Regions from separate parts of the Bradyrhizobium sp. SZCCHNR1051 genome, predicted to be linked through region 1. Evidence: predicted binding sites of a transcription regulator. Region 1 holds the regulator's gene; each other region holds the start of a gene.
The links. The regulator PhoB, encoded in region 1, activates phosphate uptake and scavenging genes when phosphate is short. The targets are predictions, from matches to a motif close to TGTCATNNANCTGTCAT.

Region 1 (3,573 bases):
CGACCGGGCAGCTGATGCTCGACAACACCAACATCCTCGATCCCAAGCTCGATCTGAATCTGCTGCGCGCCCGGGTCGGCATGGTGTTCCAGAAGCCGACGCCGTTCCCGATGACGATCTACGAGAACATCGCCTTTGGCATCCGCCTCTATGAGAAGATATCGAAGTCGGAGATGGACGACCGGGTCGAGAAGGCGCTGCGCGGCGGTGCGCTGTGGAACGAGGTCAAGGACAAGCTCAACGCCTCGGGCCTGTCGCTGTCCGGCGGCCAGCAGCAGCGACTGTGCATCGCGCGCACCGTGGCGGTCCGGCCGGAGGTGATCTTGTTCGACGAGCCGTGCTCGGCGCTCGATCCGATCTCGACCGCCAAGGTCGAGGAGCTGATCCAGGAGCTCGCCGAAAACTACACAATCGCCATCGTGACGCATAACATGCAGCAGGCGGCGCGCGTCTCCGACAAGACCGCCTTCATGTATCTCGGCGAGCTGATCGAGTTCGACGACACCAGCAAGATCTTCACCTCGCCGAGTGATCGGCGGACCCAGGATTACATCACCGGCCGGTTCGGCTGACGCCGACGACATTGTCTTCAGGAGATCATCATGGCCAGTGAACATACCGCCAAGGCGTTCGACAGCGATCTGCAGGACCTCACCCGTCTGGTATCGGAGATGGGCGGCCTCGCGGAGCGGCTGATCGTCGATTCCGTCGATGCGCTGGTGCGGCGCGACATCGCGCTCGGCCAGAAGGTGGTCGCCACCGACGCCGAGGTCGACAAGCTGCAGCGCATCATCGAGGAGCGCGCCGTGCTCACGATCGCCCGTCGCCAGCCGATGGCGGTCGACCTGCGCGAGATCGTCGGCGCGATGCGCGTGGCGACCGATCTGGAGCGCATCGGCGACCTCGCCAAGAACATCGGCAAGCGCGTCGCGGCGCTGGAGAGCGACTTCCATCCGCTGAAGCTGATCCGCGGCCTCGAGCACATGACCGATCTGGTGCAGTCGCAGGTCAAGACGGTGCTGGACGCCTATGCCGCGCATGACCTGCCGGCGGCGATGACGGTGTGGAAGGGCGACGAGGAAGTCGACGCCATCTGCACCTCGCTGTTCCGCGAACTCCTGACCTACATGATGGAGGATCCGCGCAACATCTCGTTCTGCATCCACCTGATGTTCTGCGCCAAGAACATCGAGCGCATCGGCGATCACGCGACCAACATCGCCGAGACTGTATTCTATATGATCGAAGGCCAGCAGATCATGGACAAGCGCCCGAAGGGCGACATGACGAGCTTCGCATCGACGATTCCCGGTAACTAAGAGAGACGGTTCAGACATGGGCGCCCGAATTCTGGTGGTGGAGGACGAGGAGGCGCTGACGACGCTGCTGCGCTACAACCTCGAGGCCGAAGGCTACGAGGTCGAGACCGTGGCGCGCGGCGATGAGGCTGACACGCGGCTGAAGGAGCGCGTTCCGGATCTCGTCGTGCTCGACTGGATGCTGCCGGGCCTCTCCGGCATCGAGCTGTGCCGCCGCCTGCGCGCGCGCTCCGAGACCCGGCAACTGCCGATCATCATGCTGACGGCGCGCGGCGAGGAGAGCGAGCGCGTGCGCGGACTCGCCACCGGTGCCGACGACTACATCGTCAAGCCGTTCTCGGTGCCGGAGCTCCTGGCGCGCGTGAAAGGCCTGCTGCGGCGGGCGAGCCCGGAGCGGCTGGCGACCGTGCTGTCCTATGGCGACATCGAGCTCGACCGCGAGAAGCGCCGCGTGGCGCGCTCGGGGCGGCCGATCGATCTCGGCCCGACCGAATACCGCCTGCTCGAATTCTTCCTCGAGCACCCCGGCCGCGTGTTCAGCCGCGAACAGCTGCTCGACAGCGTCTGGGGCCGCGACATCTACATCGACGAGCGCACCGTCGACGTCCATATCGGCCGCCTGCGCAAGCTGCTCAATCCCGGCCGCGAGCAGGACCCGATCCGCACCGTGCGCGGCGCCGGTTATGCGCTCGATGATCGCTTCGCCAAGAGCGAGCAGGTGTAAGGGGCGATCGGGCGTGAGGATGAAGCAGGTGTGAGGCGCGAGCGGGCCCGATTGAGGAGATCGCGGTCCGCTTTCCGCCACGCCGCCGCCGTCTTGATCGTGTCTGCTTCGTGGCCCGTCACGATGTTTCGGTCCCAGCGGACGCCCTTGATCAAGACCATCATCATATCTCTTGTCATGCTGCTCGGCAGCCTGGCGGGCGCCCCGGCCGCCGAGCTCGAAGACGCGGTCGCGGCGGCAGGCAACGGGCAGCATGCGGCGGCGATGCGACGGCTGCTGCCGCTGGCCGCCAAGGGCGATGCGCGGGCGCAGTTCGACGTCGGCTTCATGCAGGCGTTCGGCTGGGGCGTGCCGCGTAATCCGAGCGAGGCGCTGGCCTGGTACCGCAAGGCCGCCGATCAGGGGCTAGCCGTCGCGCAACATTATCTCGGCATCGCCTACGTCAATGGCGAGGGTGTTGCGAGCAATTACGGCGAAGCCAGTCGCTGGTTCAGCCGCGCCGCGGCGCAGGGCTTCGCGCAGTCGCAATACATGCTCGGCCTGATGCTGCTCGACGGCCGTGGCGCAAAGCAGGACGTCGTGCAGGGTTATGCCTGGCTGGTGATGGCCGGCCGCAACGGCGTGCGATCGGCCGGCCGCGACGTGCAGCGGGTCAGGTTGACCGAGCCGCAGCGCGTCCAGGCCCAGAGCGCCATTGCGTCCTGGCAGCCGAAACCGGAATCGGCGGAGGCGGGCATTGCCACTCCGCGTCCGGAGCAACTGCTCGGGCTCGATCGCCACATCGGCGAGGTCGTCGATCCCACCTCCTGGCCGGCGTCGTCGATCGGCGTCGTCACCGTCGCGCAATACTCGAGCGGCGGCTGGTGCACCGGCACCCTGGTGGCGCCGCGCGTCGTGCTCACCGCCGCGCATTGCGTGTTCAACGGCGTGGCGCAGGTCAGCCCCGGCAATGTCCGCTTCCTGGCCGGCATGAACCGTGGCACGCCGGCGGCATCGTCGGTCGCCGACAAGCTGATCGTGGCGCCCGATTTCGTGCCGACCCGGCACGACAGATGGTCGCTCGACCGCTCGCCCGCCGATTGGGCGCTGATCGTGCTGAAGGACGCGCTGCCGTCGAAGCCGGTGGCGGTCAAGGCGCTGACCCGCGAGGAGCTCGCGGCTGCGACCACGGCCGGAACCATCTCCGAGATCGGCTATGGCCAGGAGCGGCGCTATTCGCCGACCGGCCAGCGCAATTGCAGCGCCGGCATGACCGGGGATGCCCGGCTGTTGACAGTGCATTGCCTGGCCAATTTCGGCTATTCGGGCTCGCCGATCCTCGCCGAGGTCGGCGGGGAGCCGGCCGTGGTCGGCATCTTCTCGGCGTTCCACGAGGAGACCCGGCTGATGTTCGCCGCCCCCGCGAGCCAGTTCGAGGCGGTCGTGCGGCGCGAGATCGCGGCACAGAGTGCCTCGGCGCGGTGAGGGAAGGAGGGGGCGAGAGGGACGAGGTCCCCGCCGCTGGTCATGATCTGTGCGTGACTGGATAGC
Region 2 (3,573 bases), on a different contig from region 1:
GCCCCTCGAACTCGAAGGTCATGACCGAGGTGACGACGGAGATGCCGCGCTCGCGCTCGATCTTCATCCAGTCCGAGCGGGTGTTGCGGCGCTCGCCCTTGGCCTTGACCTGGCCGGCGAGGTTGATGGCGCCGCCGAACAGCAGCAGCTTCTCGGTCAAGGTGGTCTTGCCGGCGTCCGGATGCGAGATGATGGCAAAGGTGCGCCGGCGCGCCACCTCGTCGGACAAGGCGGTGCGGGCGGGCTGTTCGGTCGTGACGGCAGTATCGGACATGAGGCGGCAAGCGTCGTTTCAGGCCAGAGAGCGGGCGATTTACGGGAAAGGCGCGGGATCTCGGCCGCCGCGCGCCTTCCATATAGGCGTTTTGCACCGCAACTCCAACCGGCGAGTTGAGCCCGGCCGGGCCGATCCGGATCAGTGCCGGAGCACCGACACCAGCCAGAACGTCAGCGCCGCGACGATCGCCGAGGCCGGAATCGTGAAGACCCAGGCATAGACGATCGATCCGGCCACGTTCCAGCGCACCGCGGAGGCACGGCGGGCGGCGCCGACGCCGACGATGGCCCCGGTGATGGTGTGGGTGGTCGAGACGGGCACGCCGAGGAAGGTCGCCAGGAACAGCGTGATCGCGCCGCCGGTCTCGGCGCAGAAACCCTGCATCGGGTTCAGCTTGGTGATGCGCAGGCCCATGGTGCGGACGATGCGCCAGCCGCCCATCAGGGTGCCCAGCGCCATCGCCGCCTGGCACGACAGCACGACCCAGAACGGCACCGTGAACTCGTTGCCGAGATGGCCCTGCGAATACAGCAGCACGGCGATGATGCCCATCGTCTTCTGCGCGTCGTTGCCGCCATGGCCGAGCGAATACAGCGAGGCTGAGGCGAATTGCAGGATGCGGAAGGCGCGGTCGACCGCGAACGGCGTCGAGCGCACCGAGGCCCAGGACACGATCGCGACCAGGACCATCGCCAGCACCAGCCCGACCAGCGGCGACAGCACGATCGCGAGCACGGTCTTCGACAGGCCGCTCCAGACGGCGGCCGAGATGCCGGCCTTGGCGACCCCTGCCCCGACCAGGCCGCCGATCAGCGCGTGTGAGCTCGACGAGGGAATGCCGGCCGCCCAGGTGACGAGGTTCCAGACGATGGCGCCGACCAGGGCCGCGAAGATCACCTGGGCGTCGACGATGGCGGGATCGATGATCCCTGTACCGATGGTCTGCGCGACGTGGAGGCCGAACACCGCGAACGCGACGAAATTAAAGAATGCGGCCCAGAACACCGCATATTGCGGCCGGAGCACGCGGGTCGAAACGATGGTCGCGATCGAGTTGGCGGCGTCGTGCAGGCCGTTCAGGAAATCGAAGGCGAGCGCAACGGCGATGAGGCCGACCAGGATCGGAAGGCCGAGTTGAGCGTCCACGGCGCGGCCCTACCCTAGACCTGTTCGATCATGATCGAATTGATCTCGTTGGCGACGTCGTCGAAGCGGTCGGCGACCTTCTCCAGATGGTCGTAGATCTCGGCGCCGACGATGAAGTCCATGGTATTGGCCTTGCGGTGCTTGAGGAACAGCTCCTTCAGCCCGATGTCGTGGAGGTCGTCGACCCGGCCCTCGAGCTTGGTCATCTCCTCGGTGATCGCGGTGATCATCGGCACGTTCTGGCCGATCGCCTGCAGCAACGGCAACGCGCGGCCGATCAGATTGGCGCAATCGACCAGCAAGGTGCCCATCTCGCGCATGGTCGGCTCGAACTCTTTGACCTCGAACAGCACCACGGCCTTGGCGGTCTGCTGCATCTGATCGATGGCATCGTCCATCGAGGTGATCAGGTTCTTGATGTCGCCGCGGTCGAACGGGGTGATGAAGGTGCGGCGGACCGCGGTCAGCACTTCGCGGGTGATGTTGTCGGCCTCGTTCTCGAACTGGCTGACGCGCTGGCAGTGGGCGAGGATGTCGTCACCGCCCTGCAGCATGTCCTGCAGCGCATGGGCGCCCTGAATCACCACCTTGTTGTGGCGGGCGAACAAATCGAAAAACCGCTCCTCCCGCGGGAGGACGGCGCGAAACCAGTGCAGCATGGGACGAGATCCATCCATTCCGAAACGGGCCAGGGCCGGCCCGTCACAGAACTGTCATACTCCGGATCGCGCACCAGCAGAAGCGGTGGCCGGTTCATCCACCGCTTTCTGCCCTTTCGACGATCTCTTTTCAGATCAACGGCTTAAAGGGACCGTTTGAACAGATGGGCGATTTCGCCGACCACGCCGCGGCGGAAGGTGAGCACGCAGGCGACGAAGATCACGCCCTGGATCACCGTCACCCACTGGCCGAAGCCGGACAGATATTGCTGCATGCCGACGATCACGAACGCGCCGACGACGGGGCCGAACACGGTGCCGAGCCCTCCGACCAGGGTCATGAGCACGATCTGCCCCGACATCGCCACCTCGACGTCGGTCAGCGAGGCGTTCTGGGCGACGAACACCTTCAACGCGCCAGCCAAGCCGGCCAGCGTCCCGGATAGAATGAAGGCGAGCAGCTTGTAATGGTCGGTCTTGTAGCCCAGCGAGATCGCCCGCTGCTCGTTCTCGCGGATTGATTTCAGCACTTCGCCGAACGGCGAGTTGATGGTGCGGAAGATCAGCAGGAAGCCGGCGAGGAAGCCGACCAGCACGACGTAATAGAGCACCGTCGGCCTGGACAGGTCGAGGATGCCGAACATCCGCCCCTGGGGAATGCCCTGGATGCCGTCCTCGCCATGGGTGAACGGCGCCTGCAGATAGATGAAATACAGCAGCTGCGACAGCGCCAGCGTGATCATCGCGAAATAGATGCCCTGGCGGCGGATCGAGATGTAGCCGGTGATCACCGACAGGACGAACGATCCGGCGACGCCTGTGAGGATGCCGAGCTCGGGCGGCAGCCCCCACACCTTCAGCGCGTGGGCGCTGCAGTAGCCGGCCGTTCCCAGGAACATCGCGTGGCCGAACGACAGCAGGCCGCCATAGCCGATCAGGAGGTTGAAGGCGCAGGCGAGCAGCGCGAAGCACAGCGCCTGCATGACGAAGAACGGGTACAGCCCGGTCCACGGTACGATCGCCAGCAGCGCCGCCATGATGACGAACACGATCATCTCGTCGCGCATCGCGCGCGGGGTGATCGGCAGGGTCGTGTCGGTGATGGATGTCATGTCAGGCCGCCCGTCCGGTCAGACCCGTCGGCTTCACCAGCAGCACCAGGACCATCAGAACGAAGACCACGGTGTTGGAAGCCTCGGGATAGAAATATTTGGTCAGTCCCTCGATCACACCGAGCAGGAAGCCGGTGATGATCGAGCCCATGATCGAGCCCATGCCGCCGATCACGACCACCGCGAACACCACGATGATGATGTGCTCGCCCATCAGGGGCCGCACCTGGTTGATCGGCGCCGACAGCACGCCGGCGAGGGCCGCGAGCCCGACGCCGAGGCCGTAGGTCAGCGTGATCATGCGCGGCACGTTGATGCCGAACGCCCGCACCAATGTCGGATTCTCGGTGGCGGCGCGCAGGTAGGCGCCGAGCCGGGT
Region 3 (3,573 bases), on a different contig from region 1:
CGCGCGGAAGGCGCGCACCAGGAAGATCGCCTCGATCAGATCACCCCGCGCCTGCTTGATTGCGAGCGCCGCGAGCTCGCGGTCGTACAGCGAGCCTTCGCTCATCACGCGATCGACGGCAAGCCCCAACTGCTCGGAGATCTGCACCAGCGACAGCTCCGGCACGTCGCGATCACCCCGGCGCTCATGCGCCAGCAGCCGGTGCGCGTTCTCGATGGCGCGCTCGCCACCTTTCACGGCGACATACATGCCTTACTCTCCTGCGGAAACGAGTCGTGTCGTCCGCGGGATGGCGACGATGGACGAGCCATCGACCAGCACCACATCGACACCACGCGGAAACAGCTTCTCATTGATCGACAGCCGCTCGAACAGGTCGGCGGGCGCGACCGTTGCACGGAACAATGTCGTCCCGTCGATGCCCGGACCGCGCAGCTTGAACGCCGGCCCTCCGGACAAGCTCGGCACCTGCAGGATCAGCGTCGTCGAGCGATCGGGGTACTCAGCACTGCCGAGCGCGAATGAATTCAGATCAGGCAGCGCTTCGGGGTCTGCCGCCACTGCAAAGCAGGCGAGCGCGGCATTGGCGACGATCGGCGCCCCGGTGTGAAACTTGAGCCAGGCGCCGACCTCGGGCGTGCCGGCGAGCGGCGCATCGAGCCAGATCGGCGTATCGTGATCGAACAGAGTCAACGCGATCGCGGCGGCACCAGGCATCAAGGACGAGGGCCGGCCGACATTGACCTCGACCTGCCGCACATTTCCCGGACGCGCCATGGCCTCCATGACGGTACGGAAGGTCGATTGCGCGGACAGGACATTGTCGGCGAAACCAGGCTGCAGATCGGAAGCGGCGGCAGCCATCAGCCTTCTCCTCGCACCATCGTATAGAAATCGACACGCGTGGCCGCAGCCTCCTCTGCGCGGTGCTCGCGCGAAGTGCGCATCTGCGCCTGCAGCGGCGCAACCACCTGCGTCTCGATCGATCGCGTGTGGCTTGATGACTGGATCATCGCGTCACACAGCGCCATCAGACGCGCCTTGGCGGCGTCGCGTCCCAGCACATAGCCGAACCCGACCTCGCCGCTCTCCAGCCGTACCGCAGCGCGCGACACCGTCGCCTCGCCGACATTGAAGGGCGCACCATCACCGCCGATCCGGCCCCGCAGCATCACAAGGCCATTCTCCGCCGGACGCAGGTCGCGATGCTCAGGCAGCGCGAGTCCATCGAGCCTGGCACGAATGTCTGCATGCGACGCATGCGCCAACACCCGCATCGCCGTCCTGCGCCGGTCCTGGATCGTGGTCTCGCCGTCCATCTTCATCCCGATCTTGCCGTTACGAAGTTGTCTATGCTAATAGACAACTTCGTAACGAAGCGCCATGACTGTTTGATGACATGGGCGTGATCTTCAGGCGGGACAGCGGAGAGCCGCGATGAGCATGCAGGGCGCCGATTCGGGCGTGGCGCTGTGGCGGCGGGTGGCCGACGGCATCGAGCGCGACATCGCCGACGGCCGCTTCGCCGCCGGCACGCGCCTGCCCGGCGAGACCGAGATCGCCGAAACCTACCGCGTCAACCGTCATACGGTACGACGCGCGCTCGCGACCTTGGCGCAGCGCGGCCTCGTGCGCGCCGAGCGCGGCAGCGGCACCTATGTCGAAGCGCCTCGTCTGTCATATCCCCTGAGATCGCGAACCAGGTTCTCCGAGATCGTGGGCGCCGGCGGGCGTGAGCCTCGCGGGCAGTTGATCGCAGCGTCCGAAGAGCCCGCAACGCGCGAACTCGCGCGCGAGCTGCGATTGAAGACGGGTGCTCCGCTGGTCCGAATCGATGCACTGCGTCTTGCCGACAAGACCCCGATCTGCGTCAGCACGTCCTGGCTGTCGTCCGAGCGATTTCCCGAGGCCGGTCACATCTTCGCGTCGGTCCGCTCGATGACGGCGCTGCTCGCGCATTACGGCATTCGCGACTATCGCCGCGGCACGACCAGGATCACGGCAGCCATCGCCGACGCAAGCGACGCCGCACGGCTCGACCTCGCGATTGGGCGCCCGGTGCTGGTCGTCGACAGCACCGACATCGATGCCGATGGGACGCCGCTGGTCAGCAAGCGCTCGCGTTTCGCGGCGGAGCGCGTGACGTTCGAGGTCGAGAGCTAGACCAGACCCCGCCGCCTCGTTTCGTTCTTGCGCCCTCAGTCGATGAGCGTGCCGTCCTGATTGAAGAACGGATGCGGCCCGTCGAAATCCCCGATCGGCACCTGATGCGTGACGACCGTTCCAAATCCCGGTCCTGGAAACCAGGCATGAAGGTGAAAGGCCGGTGGCTCGATCCGGAAGGATGGCGGGCGAAGCTCGGCCAGGTCGAGCGCGACGGCATGGTTCGGTGCCGGGCAGATCGTGCAGGGGATGCCCGCAAACCGGGTCAGCGTCGCGCGATGAACGTGACCGCATCCGATCAGTTGCACCCGCCGATGGCGCGTGAGGATGGCCGCGAGATCGTCGGCGTTGCGCAGGTTCTGCCGGTCCATGTGCCAGATGCCGGTGGCGAACGGCGGATGATGCAGAAACAGCAGGGCCGGCCTGTTGCTGGATCCGGACAGCGCGGCGTCGAGCCATTGCAGACTCGCCTCATCGAGCTCGCCATGCGGATGGCCGGGCACGCTGGAATCGAGCAGAAGCAGATCGAGATCGGCCAACTCCACGCACCGGTTCAGCGGACCGGTGGGTTGACCATGCAGAGCGTCCGGAAACGCTGCGCGCATCAGCTCGCGTGAATCGTGATTGCCGGGCACGGCGACGAATGGAGTTTCGAGCTCGGCGAGAAGATCCTTGAGATGATCGTACTCGGCCGACGACGGCGTATCGGCGAGATCGCCCGAGATCACCACCAGATCGAGCTTCGGCTCGAACCGGTTGAGCTCCGTGATGCAACGGGCCAGCGCACGCGCCGTATCGACGCGGCGGTAGGCGAGCCGGCCGGGCGCCTTGATGTGCAGGTCGGATATCTGGGCGATGGTGACAGGACGCCTGCTCATGCTGATCCACCTTGCTCCGGCAGCAGACGAATGGCGCTCGGCTCAATCGACAGGCCGATCCGCTCACCCGCGCTGACCCTGATCGTATTCGGTGCGTCCACCGTCAGTGGAACGGTGGCGGCGTCGCGGACGATGATCCGCTGGCGATCACCGGCGAAGCGAACGCTGTCGACGAGGCCGGTCAGGCACGATGCCGCCGCGTCGACGATCCCGATCGTTTCCGGCCGAACCATCGCCATCGCCCTGCTGCACGAGCCAGCCTCTGCGATCCGCTGTCTCCCTCCGGGCAAGACGAGGTGAGCGCCGTCGATCGGAGCTTCGATGATGTTGGCCGCGCCGACGAACTCCGCGACGAAGCGGTCGGCTGGCGTGAAATAGATCTCGCGCGGCGTCCCGACTTGGGCGATGGCGCCCTTGCGCATCACGACGATGCGGTCGCCGAGCTCCATGGCTTCGGCCTGGTCATGCGTGACGTAGATTGCCGTGATTCCGAGCGTACGCAACAGGCCGTTGAGCTCGCCGCGCAGGCGCT

Region 2: a site for PhoB is predicted at 2,124-2,140, ahead of QW868_RS28605 (DUF47 domain-containing protein). Genes of this name have one in related genera too.
Region 3: a site for PhoB is predicted at 1,384-1,400, ahead of phnF (phosphonate metabolism transcriptional regulator PhnF). Genes of this name have one in related genera too.

The regions. Positions count from the first base shown of each region.
Region 1 covers NZ_JAUEYJ010000017.1:53,729-57,301, reverse strand. Annotated here, with positions in the region: gene pstB (phosphate ABC transporter ATP-binding protein PstB) at 1-572, shown strand, start outside; gene phoU (phosphate signaling complex protein PhoU) at 603-1,319, shown strand; gene phoB (phosphate regulon transcriptional regulator PhoB) at 1,336-2,043, shown strand; gene QW868_RS21120 (trypsin-like serine protease) at 2,191-3,507, shown strand.
Region 2 covers NZ_JAUEYJ010000027.1:22,765-26,337, reverse strand. Annotated here, with positions in the region: gene QW868_RS28615 (peptide chain release factor 3) at 1-274, opposite strand, end outside; gene QW868_RS28610 (anion permease) at 416-1,423, opposite strand; gene QW868_RS28605 (DUF47 domain-containing protein) at 1,438-2,082, opposite strand; gene QW868_RS28600 (branched-chain amino acid ABC transporter permease) at 2,226-3,194, opposite strand; gene QW868_RS28595 (branched-chain amino acid ABC transporter permease) at 3,196-3,573, opposite strand, start outside.
Region 3 covers NZ_JAUEYJ010000004.1:18,466-22,038, forward strand. Annotated here, with positions in the region: gene QW868_RS05335 (carbon-phosphorus lyase complex subunit PhnI) at 1-249, opposite strand, end outside; gene phnH (phosphonate C-P lyase system protein PhnH) at 253-864, opposite strand; gene phnG (phosphonate C-P lyase system protein PhnG) at 864-1,319, opposite strand; gene phnF (phosphonate metabolism transcriptional regulator PhnF) at 1,438-2,163, shown strand; gene QW868_RS05355 (phosphodiesterase) at 2,199-3,041, opposite strand; gene QW868_RS05360 (ABC transporter ATP-binding protein) at 3,038-3,573, opposite strand, start outside.